Regions from separate parts of the Cytobacillus solani genome, predicted to be linked through region 1. Evidence: predicted binding sites of a transcription regulator. Region 1 holds the regulator's gene; the other holds the start of a gene.
The links. The regulator NrdR, encoded in region 1, represses ribonucleotide reductase genes. The targets are predictions, from matches to a motif close to AACACNATATATNGTGTT.
Positions count from the first base shown of each region.

Region 2: the regulator NrdR is predicted to act here: its motif matches at 4,089-4,106, upstream of FI644_RS17300 (vitamin B12-dependent ribonucleotide reductase).

Region 1 covers NZ_CP041305.1:3,128,406-3,136,206, reverse strand. The annotation lists gene thrS (threonine--tRNA ligase) at 1-501, opposite strand, end outside; gene ytxC (putative sporulation protein YtxC) at 1,004-1,876, opposite strand; gene dnaI (primosomal protein DnaI) at 2,268-3,197, opposite strand; gene FI644_RS15685 (replication initiation and membrane attachment family protein) at 3,197-4,618, opposite strand; gene nrdR (transcriptional regulator NrdR) at 4,696-5,154, opposite strand; gene speD (adenosylmethionine decarboxylase) at 5,296-5,670, opposite strand; gene FI644_RS15670 (glyceraldehyde-3-phosphate dehydrogenase) at 5,991-7,025, opposite strand; gene coaE (dephospho-CoA kinase) at 7,189-7,788, opposite strand.
Region 2 covers NZ_CP041305.1:3,455,221-3,463,021, reverse strand. The annotation lists gene FI644_RS17310 (SA1362 family protein) at 1-329, shown strand, start outside; gene FI644_RS17305 (patatin-like phospholipase family protein) at 355-1,239, opposite strand; gene FI644_RS17300 (vitamin B12-dependent ribonucleotide reductase) at 1,386-3,947, opposite strand; gene FI644_RS17295 (GbsR/MarR family transcriptional regulator) at 4,288-4,830, opposite strand; gene FI644_RS17290 (quaternary amine ABC transporter ATP-binding protein) at 5,171-6,439, shown strand; gene FI644_RS17285 (ABC transporter permease) at 6,439-7,290, shown strand; gene FI644_RS17280 (glycine betaine ABC transporter substrate-binding protein) at 7,287-7,801, shown strand, end outside.

The DNA of each region.
Region 1 (7,801 bases):
TGGAATAGCTTCGATTAGCTCAAGCTTGTATTCATCATCGATTTCCTTGAAAAGCTGAACTGCTTCATCGCGGCTCACTTCTTTGCGGACAATCTCAATATTTTCATTAATAATTTTCTTCATTTCTTTTTCAATCAGCGGCAGATCTTCTGGTGTGATCGATTCTTCAAGATCGATATCATAGTAAAATCCGCCTTCAATTACAGGACCGACCCCTAGCTTGACGTTTTTATATAAACGCTTAATCGCCTGAGCCATTAAGTGAGCTGAGCTGTGACGAAGAATTTCTAATGCTTCTTCACTATCTTGAGTAATAATCTCAATTGCTCCATCTTCCTCGATTGGACGGCGAAGATCATACATTTGCCCATTAAATTTTCCGGCAAGTGATTTTTTCTTCAGCCCTGGACTGATAGATGCAGCAATCTCTTCTGTTGTCGTTCCTTTTGGAAACTCCTTCACTGCTCCATCTGGAAACGTAACTTTTACAACTTCTGACATTTTTTATTCCTCCATTTTCCAAAAAAATAAAAAAACCCGTCCCTAAAAAAGGGACGAGTTTGTATACACACGTGGTTCCACCCTACTTCTCATTTAACGAAAAATACAAAAAATGACTTGTAGCAAGATAACGGCTTGTTCCGTCAACCCATACTATTTTGACGATGATAAGCGGCGAATCTCTTCGTCAGCTGCACTCATTCGGATCCTCACGTATAAACTGTACGCTCCGGTCCTCACTCCCTTGCTTTCTCGACCTTCTTGCTTCTCCTTCGTCAAAAAAACAGGTTTAGCTGAAACAATCCGCATTATAATCAATCAAAAATTCAAAGTTGAAGTTCAAAGGCGGTAAGCATTTCAATCGTGTTAGGAAGGTTTCAGCCTTGCCTTCCCTCTCTATGAACCGTTTTTTGAATGCCCTTGTCCTCATCATTACAATTACTAATTAACTTAATATGTACTGTATTATAGTTTGTTATTATCGGAAATGCAAGGGCTCACACTATATTTTTTCATCGGCAATAAAGGAAAACTGCCTCTTACTATCATAGAACTTTGCAATGGGAACAAAAATTAGCCTTTCTTCAAAAATATTATGAATCGTTCTGACAAGCGGCTGTTCAATATCCTCCGCATATAAATAAATAGAGCTTGGCGCAATAGAGAGCAAAGGAGCGATTGTTACAGAATCTATATATACTGGATGGTTAAACAATAGCTTGCGGTCAATCATTCTTGAAAGGTCTGAACGCTTGATTTCATAAAATTGATCATCAAAAAAGTGAATCCCGTCATCAATAAGTAAATGAATTTGGTTTAGCTTTGCTTCCCTGCCTGACAGAAAATCCCTCAATGTTTGAATAAACATCTGGTATTCCTGCTCCATCTTATATTCATCAATTGATATTTCTACATACTTCGCCATTTGGTCCATTAACGGACGCATCCTAAATTTCACAAAAGAATCAAAGGAAAAGGCAATATTTTCTTGAAAAATTTGTCTGATGGCTTCCTTCAAATTCTTTTCAACATCTAGCTCACTAACAAACGCTGTCATGTCTTCCCTGCTTCCTTCAAGGATGGAGTGGATGATTTCAAGGATTTGCTGCTGTTCCTCTTCGTCTTCATAGTAATAATGCTCTGCCAAAATTCTGCGAAACCAATGATCCTGTTTGCTTTTTATTATAAATTGGTAAAAAGCTTCCTTGACAATTTCTACATACTTCTCACCGTTTGACCCAATATTCATTTTTACTATATGTTGATCTTCAAAATGAAGAAGATGATTAGATAATGCAGAAGATGCTAGATAAAGCTGTAGATACTTGTAAAAATCCTTTGCATCTTCATTCTTTTGGAAAATGATTTCGATCAACCAAATCCCCCCTTTGTTAAAATCTCTGTTTTAAATGTATATGGGGGACTTGGACAAAATAGAAGTATCCACATAAAAGTCTTAAGGGTTTTTAAATAAGGACCTTTTTCTGCAAACACTGTTACTAATTAATATTTAGTGAGTAGAGGTTGACTTCCACTCCAGGATGCGCAGCGACCCGCGGGGTGGGCGGTGAGCCTCCTCGGAACACAAGCTCCTGTGGGGTCTCACCTGTCCCACTCCTCCCGCAGGAGTCTCGCACCTTACGCTCCAGTCAACCAAACATTTTATCAACTATTTTCATTCTCACATTCTATCCAAAAACAACACTCATTTAAAAAAGAACCTAAAAAAAGCTGCCAGATTATCTGACAGCTAAATTAAATATTGATTATACCCTCCGATTAGGTCCTTCAACTAAAACGGGTTCGGCTAAGTATTTAATACGTTCCATGATTCGTCTTGCTTTCATCTTCTCCTCTTCGCCACGCTGACTGTATGATAAATGATGCTCCAGCTCGTGAAAATCGAAGTTTGACGTAAAGAATGTCGGCAAACTTTCAAGCATTCTAAACTGAAGAATCGGACCGAGCACTTCATCTCTTGTCCAGCTCGACATCGTCTCTGCTCCAATATCATCAAACATCAAAACAGGAACCTTTTTAATAGCAGCAATTTTGTCATTTAAAGTGGAATCCGCAATCGAGCTTTTCATTTCCCGTAAAAATTCAGGTACATAGACGATCATTGAAGATACTTTCTTTTTCGCGAGTTCATTGGCAATGGCACCCAATAAATACGATTTTCCAACCCCAAACTTCCCATAGAAGTAGATCCCTTTTTGTTTCGAGTCAGGTTTGTAGCTCATAAGAAAAGATGCCGCTTTCTGGACAGCATCAATCCGGTCATCATCCTCGTAAATAGAGTCAAAGGACGCATGAAGAATATCGCTAGGGACATATAAACTTTGTATTAGTTTTTCATTTTTACGCTTTTCATCATCCATCACTTTCCGCGGACATTTATCATAATGAAGATCAATGCTTCCCCTTTGAATAACAAGCTTTGGGTGATAGCCCTTCATCATATTTATACAGTTATCAAGGCTCGAACATTGATTGCATTCCTTGCATTGCTGGGTATATTCATATAGTTTTATTAAGCTTTTATTTATCATATCAGCTGTTATTTCATCCTCATGGATTTTTAAGAAATCTTGCACATCAGGGTTGTTCAATGTCTCTCTGCGCTGCATTTCATACCTTTTTTTAAAGTCTCCCTTTCCAGCAAGACGTTTTAATGTATCATTAATTTTCTCCATCACTCAGTTCCCTCCCCTGAACGCAATTTCTTCAAAGTTTCTTCCAGTTCCCTTTTTTTCAATTTCAGTTCTTCATCATCTTTCTTCTTGTCAGCTGGCTTTGTCTTCTCTTGATCATCAAACCATTCCGGCAGCATTTCGGTCCGAATCGGCTTCTTTTTACCAGAAGATTTTGTTGTCTTTGGTGTTTTCTTCCCTTCTGCCCATTCGGTGTATTGTTTATGTTCATTTTTTGCTAAAAGCATGGCTTCTTTTGCTGTTGTAATTTTCTTTCTTGCCCAATGACTCGCAATTTTTTCTACGTACGCTTTGGTTAATTTCATATCTGACTTTAGCATAACATATTGAATTAGAACATTAACGACTCCTGGCAGCAGCTTTTGCTGAAACATCACATCTTCAATAATTTGCAAGTCCGTCTTTGAAGGCTCTGCACCGCCTGATATATCTTTTAATAATTGCCGTGGAGAAGTCATCTCTAAGTAACGTAGTAATTCCTCTTCCTTCGTTTCAGGCTCTTTTTTTTGCGTTTGATGCAGACTAGGCTGTGTTCGATCAACAAGTGATGGCAACTGATCATAATTTTGCAGCTGATACCAGTCTCTTGCTGATTTTCTTAGCTCTTCAATATTAATTTCATTATTTTCTGTCAGGGCACTAATCACAATATTTTTCATTTGGATTGGGTCGATCCCATATAAAAAGGCAAGATTACTTATTGCATTTCTTACTCTATTCGTTAAAGCCTTCTTCGGAACAAGAGATTCATTTAAACCAGCAGCTAGAAGGTCGAAATTAAATAGTACTTGGCTAACCTGAATGCTCTCTGGTTCATTTCTTCCAATAAAACGCTGTCCATCAGGCGGAAGCATCGCTTGTTCTGTATCTTTAGTAATGGAGATTGTCTCCTGGTGTCCTGACATGTACACATCCTGAAAAGATTTTGTTACTTCTTGATACTCTTCCGTTGAATGGATATTATCCTCAGCAAAAAACCGTTTCAATCTTGAATATTGATTCTTTCCCACTTTTCTATACAAATAAATATTGAGCATTCCATCTAAAAAAAATTCTTCAGGCGTTAATGGGGGAATAAGCTCATAAATAAATGAACGGGATTCCTCATCTTTTCGCTCATATACTTTTAGAAGACCGATTCCTTCTAGCTTTACACGTGCCTGATAAATCCTCTCCAGATTCATATCCATAAAGTTCATTAAACTATGATGGGTATTTGAACTGGACCATAATCGATTTTCTGCAAGCTCTGCCCACAATGTCATATATAAACTAAAGCAGGTTGACCCAATTAAAGGCTGATATAAAAAGGTTAGTACTTTCCGGTCATATTCATGCAATAACCCATTAGCAGCAACCGCATATCTATCTACAGGGAGCATTTCTTGCCAATGCTGAGCCATCATCATCAACCTTTCATTTTATTCATCCAAATCAAAGTAAAAAAAGAGCTAAAGAGAATCTTTTAGCTCAAGTAAAATTACTTTTCTTTCTTTATCAATTCCTTCAGCTCTTCAATAAATACATTAATATCCTTAAATTGTCTATAGACAGAGGCAAATCTTACATATGCTACGTCATCAACCTTTGCTAACCTGTCCATAACCATTTCGCCAACAGCTTCACTCTTAATTTCCGAAACACCATTGCTGCGTAATTCTTTTTCAACGCCAGAAGTAATTTCCTCTAATTCCTTTAGAGCAACTGGTCTTTTTTCACACGCTTTAATTAATCCTCGTAAAATCTTGTCACGGCTAAACTCTTCTCTTGTTCCCTCTTTTTTGACAACAATAAGCGGAATTTCCTCCACCTTCTCAAAGGTTGTGAAACGGTATCCGCATGCCTCGCATTCCCTTCTGCGACGGATCGATCGGTAATCATCGACTGGACGGGAATCGAGAACACGGGTATTGTTACTTTGACATGAAGGACATTTCATATTATCAGCTCCGAATCCTAATCGTTCATATATGATAATCTTATTGTACTATTTTTTATGAAAAACCCCAACAGTATAATCTAGACAAAATAAAAAGAGGTGTATAAAATACACCTCTTGAGTTTCACATCTCAATAATCATTATAGAATGTTAGATTGCTTAACTTGAACAGGACCCATTCCGCGAGGAATCTCAATATTCTCACATGTCTCGGCTCCTAAAGCCTCTGCAATGAAATTAGCAGCAATGCTAGGATCAAGATCACCGCATGTATACACATCAATACTTGCATATCCATGTTCTGGGAAGCTATGAATTGTTAAATGTGATTCGGAAATAATAACCACACCGCTTACACCTTGTGGTGCAAATTTATGAAAGGCAACCTCGCGAATTTCAGCACCAGACTTTAATGCGGCACCTACAAAAGTTCTTTCAATAAAATCCATATCATTTAACTTTTCAAAATCGCATCCCCATAATTCTGAGATAACATGACGACCCATTGTTTCCATATTCAAATTTCCCCCTTTAACAATAATAATGAATTTCTAAGTTTCCAATGGTTCACAACTACCACGGGGGAAAGTTAGTCCAGAGAGGTCCTAACCCTTTAAGTAGCCATTATAACCAAAATTTAAGAAGTTCACGAGGACTAGTATACTTTGTTTGATTTCTTTTTGCAATATATGCTTTTAAAAAAATTGTTAAGGGGTCTTCGATTTCCACCTTTATCCCTTTTCCAAAAGGACTGAGAGCATGCAGATATAACAAATACTTCCAATTTAAAATAGGCCTGCCGCTGGAACGGCAAGCCTTAATCATTTGCAATTATTTAGTTGGCAACTTTTACAATTGAGGAATTGAATAATTCCTGAGCCACATATTTTGTTAAGTCAACAACACGGCAAGAATAACCCCATTCATTATCATACCATGCTAGAACTTTCACTTTATTCGAACCAATTACCATTGTTGATAATCCGTCGATAATTGCTGAATGTTCATTTGTATTAAAATCGATGGATACTAATGGCTCATCTGTAATATCTAAAACACCATTTAATGAACCTTTAGACGCGGCTTCAAAAGCATCGTTGATCTGATCAATTGTTACATCCGATTTAAGATCAACAACTAAATCAACTAACGATACGTTCGGTGTCGGTACTCGTAAAGCCATTCCATGCAGCTTTCCTTTTAAATGCGGAAGTACTAATGACAATGCCTTTGCTGCACCTGTTGATGTCGGAATGATTGACTGGCCACATGCACGTGCACGACGTAAATCCTTATGTGGATTATCAATATTTTTCTGATCATTTGTATACGCATGAACAGTTGTCATTAAGCCATTTTCAATTCCGAATTGTTCATCAAGCACCTTCGCAACAGGTGCTAAGCAGTTTGTTGTACAAGAGGCATTAGAAATAATATCATGCTCATCAATGTTTAATGCGCTTTCATTTACCCCCATAACAATTGTCACATCTTCATTCTTTCCTGGTGCCGTTAAGATAACTTTCTTTGCACCAGCTTCTAAATGAAGAGCAGCTTTATCTCGTGAATTAAATTTCCCTGTTGCTTCAATGACGATATCAATATTTAATTGCTGCCAAGGAAGTTCTTCTGGATTACGGTTGCTCAATAATTGAACTCTCTTTCCGTTTACAATAATAGCTCCCTCTTCAGCAATAACTTCCCCTTCAAATTGCCCATGGTTTGTATCATATTTTATTAAGTGTGCCAAAGTCTCTGCAGGATAGCTTGCATTGATGGCAACCACATTAAGTTTGTCGTCAAGAATGGCCTTTCTAAATACCATTCGTCCAATTCTTCCAAAACCATTAATTGCAATATTCGCCTTCATATTACGGCCCCTTCCACATTAATGTTATACTTTTAATGTTTGTTGTTGTAATTAGTATAACATATTGGTGGACATTTGCGATAATTAAAATGTGGAAATTAAATGTTTTATTATTCTGTTAATTCATGAAAAAAAAGGATAAAAAAAGAGCCCTCCGGCTCTTTTAAATCGCATTCCATTTTTTCAGGATGTCTACTAACTGCTTCTTTGTTTCTTCAATTGTTCCATTATTATTAATCACCGCATCTGCCAAGTGAATTTTTTCCCTTAATGACATTTGCGAGCGGATTCTCGCAATTGCGTCCTCTTTCGAAAGCTGATTACGCTCCATTAGTCGATCTAATTGAACCGTTTCATCTACATACACTAATAATGTCTTATCCACTAGAAATGTAAGTTTACTCTCGAAGAGCAATGGAATGTCCATAATAATTAACCTTTCCCCATTACCAATGGCCATTTCTTTTTTCACGATCATTCTTTTCCGCACAGCTGGATGTACAATATTATTGAGCATAAGACGTTTTTCTTGATTATGAAATATAATCGAACCTAATTTTCCCCGATCAATTGAACCATCCGTAAGCAGAACTTCGTCACCAAAGTGGCGGACAATTTCATAATAGGCTTCCTCGCCATTTTCAACGGCTAACCGAGCTTCAATATCTGCATCAATGACTGTTATTCCTTTCTCAATTAAGATGGAAGAAACGGTGCTTTTACCACTTGCAATTCCACCTGTTAAGCCAACAACAATAGACATTCGTTAATTCTCC
Region 2 (7,801 bases), 330 kb from region 1:
TCGTGGGAATGACTGCTAATTTGTTCTCAAATCCTACCGGTTTTTTGCTAAGGATTGCTGTCATTTTATTAGTTGGTGCTGTAATTTACTATATTTTTCAGCGTTTTTATAAAGCTAGCCCAAGAAAACGTGAACAACAAGCCTTTATACGCGCAGCAAAAAAATCAAAAAAGCGTTTTCAGACGAATCACTTAGGGAAAGGACATACCCGTAAGACCAATTCCGGGAATTCCTTAACATCTCTTAAAAAGTCGAAAAAAAAGTCTTCCACACATTTAACCGTGATTCAAGGAAAAAAAGGCAAAAAGAAAGATCGGGCTTCCCTATAATAAGCTCGACCTTTTTTATTTTTGTCTAATACGTCCATTGTGAAAAGAACTGATTTGCACATTGCTCTCCTAACTGGACAAGTGCTTGTTTCTTCTCCTGAGTTAATTGAAATTCTGTTGTTAATGCCCCCTCCGTTGGAATAAAGATAATATTTTTCGCATGCTTTCTGGAAATATATCTCGAATCATGCGCATCCTTCATCGTTTCAAATAACGCTTCGTACATTTGGATCGCATTTTTGATTTTATTTTTCGGTCGGTCAACGGCATTATGACTTAGCTTTATTCCTAATACTGGACGTATTTTTTTCACATTGTCTTTATCAAATAGCCACATCGGAAAATTACTCAGTACTCCGCCATCAACAATAATACTTGCCTCCCCCCTTGTATGAAGCTTTACTGGTTCAAAAAAATACGGAAGGCTGCAGCTCATTCGGATAGCTTTAGCAATTGAAAATGACCCAGGATCAATGCCGTAATGAATTAAATCATCCGGCAGAACGACGAGACGGCCATTGGTTAAGTCAGAAGCAACGACTCTCAGTGCCTGCTGAGGAAGATCAGAAAACTTTCTTAACCCTCTGGCAGCCAGCTTTTCTTTAACCCATTTCTCCAGTTCATCTCCTTTGTACAATCCGAGTCGCCAATAAAGGAACACCCATTTCGTCACTGCTAAAGGGATATAGGTTTTTCTCGAATCAAGAAACTTCTCCAATTCAAGTTCATCCATTAATTGATAAATTTCTTCACTTGTATATTTTGCAGCAATTAAAGCTGCGACAATTGATCCTGCACTTGTCCCAGCTACTCTTTTGAAACGAAAGCCTCTTTTCTCAACCTCAGCATAGGCACCTATTAGTGCAAACCCTTTTATTCCCCCTCCTGAAAAAACACCGTCTATATACATGCAAGCCACTCCCGTCGATGTACTCACTTGATACATTTTTAATCAAGGACACACAAAAATAGTACGGTGGACATGATGTTTTTTATTTTGATACGCAAAAAAGAAGATGGACTAAGACTCCATCTTCTTTTTCTTTCGTTTTTATTCTACAATCCGCATTTTAGCTGAGCGTTGCAATTTGTACATGTGTTGCATCCGCCAATTTCCTCAACGCTTCCTTTGCGGCAGACTGGACATGTGTTCCCAACCTCTGAACCAATCGTTACATTTGTAGAACGAAGATCATTGATTGTATCAACAAGTACAACATGTTGTTTCGTTTTTTCTTTTTTATCATAGCTCGTATCATCGAAGCTGTTTTCCTCAGCTTTTAACGTTAAAACTTGCGAATCACGTGAACCGTCAACATACACAGTTCCGCCTTTTGCACCGCCGCGGTATAATCGCTCGTACACCTTTTCTACCTGTTCAACACTATATCCTTTCGGTGCATTAACCGTTTTACTGATAGAGCTGTCAATCCAGCGCTGAATAATGCACTGAACATCTGCATGCGCTTCTGGTGCTAAGTCCATAGCAGCAATAAACCATTCAGGCAGGTTATTCGGATCTGCATCCGGATTTGCATCTAAATATTCTTGAACAATATCTGCCTTCACTTCAATGAATTTGCCTAAACGGCCGCTTCTGAAGTAAGAGAAGGAGAAGTAAGGTTCAAGGCCTGTTGATACCCCAACCATCGTTCCTGTGGATCCTGTAGGAGCCACGGTTAAAAGATGGGAGTTGCGAATTCCGTTTTCGATAATTGATTGTTGAATATCTGCAGGCATTTTTTGCATAAATCCAGTTTCTGTAAAGGCTTTTCTTAAACGATTTGTCTCTTCTTCTGTTTCCCCAGTTAAGAACGGGAAGCTTCCTTTTTCCTTGGCAAGTTCAACAGAAGAACGGTAGGCAGTCGTCGCAATTGTTTCAAATACTTTATCAACAAGCTCATTGCCCTTTTCAGAACCATATTCTGTTTCACAATAGATTAATAAATCGTGCAGACCCATGACTCCTAAACCAACACGGCGTTCACCAAGAGCCTGTTTTTTATTTTCTGCAAGAAAATATGGAGTTGCATCTATTACGTTATCCTGCATCCGTACACCAACTTCAACTGTACGTTTTAGTTTCTCAAAGTTTACTGTTTTGTTCTCCTTATCTGCCATTTCTGCTAGGTTAACCGCAGCCAAATTGCAGACACTGTATGGTGCGAGAGGCTGTTCCCCACACGGGTTTGTTGCTACAACCTTCTGTCCATATGCTCTTGCATTTGTCATATCATTTGCATTATCGATAAAGAAAATGCCTGGTTCTGCTGAGTAAGTCGCACATATGTTGATTAAATTCCAAAGCTCTTTTGCTTGGATTTTGCGATAAACTCGGACTTTATGACCAAGCTTTTCCCATTCGCGGACATCCCCAAATTTATGCCATTCCTCATTGTAGATACGCATTTCATCTTGATCATAGCTCTCTACATCTGGGAATCGAAGTTCATATTCAGCATCATTCTCAACTGCATTCATGAATTCCTTCGTTAAGCAAACAGAAATATTCGCTCCAGTAAGGAATTCAGAATTATGAACAGAGTAATTTCCGCCAGTTGCTAATTTCTCTTCCGCATCATTAATAATTTTCTCATTAAAGCCGCCATGTCCTGGAATTTGTTTATAATTTACAATTCCTTGGTACATTGCTAGTTCTTGCTCAGTAAAAGGGGTATATTTTAATTTTTCTTTTGCATATTTTTTAATTGTTTCATCATTCGTCGTTTCAAGCAAGAATCGCAAAATTCTTGGATTTTGCATTTTTGAAATGATGAATTCAATAATATCAGGATGCCAATCACTAAGCATGATCATCTGGGCCCCCCTGCGGGAACCGCCTTGCTCAACAAGATGAGTCAATTTCGCAATATCATCTAACCATGAAACAGAGCCTGATGATTTTCCATTAACCCCTTTTGCCAGCGTGTTTCGTGGTCTTAAGGTGGAACCGTTCGTTCCGACTCCGCCTCCGCGGCTCATGATTTCCATCACCTGCTTACGGTGTTCAGAGATGCCTTCACGGGAATCTTGAACAAATGGCATAACATAGCAGTTAAAGTATGTTACGTCCGTATCTGCTCCCGCCCCATATAGAACACGGCCAGCAGGGATAAAGTTTAAGCTTGCAAGCTCTTGGTAGAATTTCTCAAACCATTCTTGTCTTTTCTCTTCTGTTTTCTCAACGGAAGCAAGACCTGTTGCATTACGTTTTGCAATTTGCTCATAAAAAAGCTCCAGCGGTTTTTCAATGACATCTAGGGATCGCTTGATGATTCCAGTTTGTGCTTCTTCTGGGTCATCAAGAACCCCGCGATAATCTTCTTCCACTAGAACAGATGCTGCTTTGTTTTCCCAATCAATATCTAGGATATAGCCAAGCCCTCGAGCAGGGAATTTTGGATCTTCTTTGATGGTAAGAACGACGAAGTCCCCATTAGTTAGAGTTATTTTTTCTGTATCTTTAAATGTATACCTATCCAACATGACTAAACGGGATACCCCTTTGTGGGTCATTTTCATATCAGAGGTGATAGGGTGTACTTGAGGAAATAGACGGATGTCTTCATTCAAGCGCTCAATGTTTAAACTCATTTTTTGTCCTAATGCAACAGACATTTTTACAACTCCTTCAAATAAAAATATTCAATTTTGATAGTAACTTCAAACCTATGTTAAATCTAGTTGATTTAATGAATAACCTAAAGTTACCATACTAGAACTCTAAAATCAACATATAGTACCTGAATTATTTTCGACACCACTACATATTGTGTTTGATTCACGTGAAGTTAAATTTGTCAAAATCAAAAAAAACTAGAATCGGGAGAAAATAAGAGAGATTCATAGGTTTATAACAAAATAAGACAAATTTCAATATTTTTTGCGGCTTGCACTTCTAATTAGATACTAATGTTTAAAAAACGAAAAAGCACAGGATCCTGTGCTTTCAATAAACTTACAATTCGTCTTTGTTTTTCGGGATAAAATCAAAAATCTCTTCTGATTCAAAGCTATCCACCAAACGATTTAACCATTCATAATAACTAAGTGCGGCCTTCATTTTCGTAATATCAATTTCTGCGGCAGTGCGCACTTCCTCATCTGCCTCTTCAGATTTTGCTAACCTTTCAAGCTCTAATATGGATTTAGTCATCGCAGCAATGTTCATTGAAATTCCTGCACGCCATTTAATGGAGAAGAAATCAATAAAGGTTTGGTACCAGTCCTCTTCTGCTTGATATAAATCTTTTCTTGTTCCCTTTTTCCACACCTTCTCTACCATTTTTAAATCCGTTAAGGTGCGGACTGAGGTGCTCATGCTTGTTTTGCTCATACCGAGCTCTTCCTTCATCTCGTCAAGCGTCATCGGATGATTTTGAAAATATAACATTCCATATAATCGCCCTATAGAATCGGTAATACCATATAAATTCATATTTTTCGCAATGGTTTCAATGACCCTTTCTCGAACACGTTCGAGCTGTTCTTTCCCATCCATGTAATTATTCACATCCATAAATGTAAAATTAACTGTTTCAATATTTCATTAGTTTACCCTCAAAAATGAAATAATCATTTATTAGACTACCACTATTTTTCAGAATGTAAAGATGGATATAGCATAGCATCTTGGAGGAAAAGATAGGAATTGTAAGGATTCACGTTATACAGTACGTTCAGTTTTTACTGTACAAAGTTTACAGCTGAATATGGCTATTTACCAGCTTTGCCCTATTTTTTTAAAACAAATACAATTAAATGGTCCTTATTGCGCGGCAAATATTACTGATTAGCTTAATTAGTAAAGGCTACTAGTCCAGAAGTTTCAATTGAACGAGGTGAAAGATTTGAAAGAACAACACGTGAAATTAAGTGTTAAAAACGTAACAAAGGTTTTTGGAAAAAATCCTAAAAAAGCACTGCAGCTTTTAAATGAAGGGAATTCAAAAACAGATATTTTAAAAAGAACCGGCTCCACAGTCGGTGTCAATCAAGCAACATTTAATGTCCATGCTGGTGAAATTTTTGTCATCATGGGTCTATCTGGTAGCGGAAAGTCCACATTAGTTCGTACATTAAATAGACTTATTGATCCTACAGTAGGAGAAGTTTTGATTGACGGAAAAGATATAACAAAAATGAAAAAAGAAGAGCTAAGGAATGTACGGCGCAAAAAAATCAGCATGGTATTTCAGAATTTTGCCTTACTCCCCCATCGCACCATCCTTGAAAATACAGAGTATGGACTGGAAATACAAGGAGTAGATAAGGAAGAAAGAAAGAAAAAGGCACTAAATGCTTTAAAGCTAGTAGGTCTAGAGGGCTATGAAAGCCAATTTCCTAAACAATTAAGCGGAGGAATGCAGCAGCGTGTCGGATTAGCTCGGGCACTGGCAAATGACACAGATATTTTATTAATGGACGAAGCATTCAGCGCATTGGATCCATTAATTAGAAAAGACATGCAGGATGAATTACTTGAGCTACAGTCCGCAATGGAAAAAACGATTATCTTTATTACACATGATTTAGATGAAGCACTTAGAATTGGTGACAAAATAGCCTTAATGAAGGATGGGGAAATTGTCCAAATTGGGTCACCTGAAGAAATCCTTATGAACCCATCTAATCAATATGTTGAGAGATTTGTAGAAGACGTTGATCTTTCAAAGGTATTAACTGCAAGCCATGTAATGAAAAGAGCGGAAACCGTTCAAATCGATAAAGGTCCAAGAGTTGCTTTGCAAATGATGAAGAAGCTTGGGATTTCAAGTATTTATGTGGTTGATAAAAAGCAAATCCTTCTCGGTGCCATAACAGCTGATGATGCAAAGACAGCTGCAGAGAACGGGCAAACACTACAGGCAATCATTAATCCGAATGTTCAAAAGGTAACAGGTGAAACATTGTTAACAGATTTATTTGACAAAGTGTCAACTGCAACCATCCCTGTTGCAGTCGTAGATGAAAACAATCGGCTCTATGGCATTCTTGTAAGAGGTGCGGTCATTGGTGGTCTCGCAGGAAATAATGAAGTCATTAATGTTTTAGAAAAAACAAAAGAAGAAGTGGCTGCTGATCAGTCAAGCAAAGGAGGGACTCATTAATGGAAGGCTTATTACCAAAACTCCCGCTTGCCGATTGGATTGATCGCTTTGTAGATTGGCTAACAGTTACCTTTGCAGTCGTATTTGATGCCATTACTGTCAGTTTAGAGGGGATTGTGGAAGGGCTTTTTGCCGCTTTAGCATTTATTCCATCGTATATTCTTATTATCCTTATTGGTTTATTAGCGTGGAAACTAGCAACAAAGGGCATCGCCCTATTTGCTGTTATTGGCCTGTTCTTAATAGATAATTTAGGTTATTGGGAAGGAATGCTTGAAACCCTTTCATTAGTTTTAACCGCTGTCTTAATAACAGTCGTTATTGGGATTCCAATGGGCATTTGGGCTTCTCAAAAGAATACAGTAAAACAAATCATTACACCCATCTTAGACTTTATGCAAACGATGCCTGCATTTGTCTATTTAATCCCAGCAATTTTCTTCTTTAGCATCGGGGTTGTACCAGGAGTAGTCGCTTCTGTTATTTTTGCCGTACCGCCAACGATACGGCTGACAATTCTAGGAATCCAGCAAGTACCTGCAGATATCATTGAAGCAACAGAGGCTTTTGGGTCTACTACTACTCAGCGTTTGCTCAAGGTACAGCTGCCGCTTGCTATGCCAACAATCATGGCAGGTATTAATCAAAGCATTATGCTTTCATTGTCGATGGTTGTGATTGCCTCCATGGTTGGGTCACCCGGTCTTGGGGCAGACGTATACCGTGCGGTCACTCAGATTCAAATCGGAAGAGGTTTTGAGGCTGGTCTTGCGATTGTGGTTATGGCCATTATCCTTGATCGGATTACCCAAAATATAGGCATTAAAAAACAAGGGGGAAAAATACAATGAAGAAAAAATGGTTGTCCTTTTTTATGGTACCTGCCTTAGCATTCAGTCTAGCAGCTTGTGGGTCTGATGACGCAAGCAGCGACAAAGAAAAATCGGATAATGGGGCTTCTAAAGCTTCAGTTGGAGAAAGCGTTGATTACAAAATCATCGGTATTGATCCGGGAGCTGGCTTAATGAAAGCAACAGCTAATGTCATTAAAGAATATGAGCTAGATGACTGGACATTAGTAGAAGGTTCAGGTGCAGCGATGACGGCAGCTTTAAAGAAAGCCTATGATAAAGAAGAACCAATCATTGTTACTGGATGGAGTCCACATTGGAAGTTTTCGAAATTTGATTTAAAATATTTAGAAGATCCTAAAGGGACTTATGGAGATGCAGAAAATATACATTCCATTGCACGTAATGGGCTTTCCGAGGATCATCCTTCCGCTTACAAGGTTTTGGATCAATTCCACTGGCCTGAGGAAGATATGAACGCAGTGATGGTTCAAATTACTGATGGGGAAGA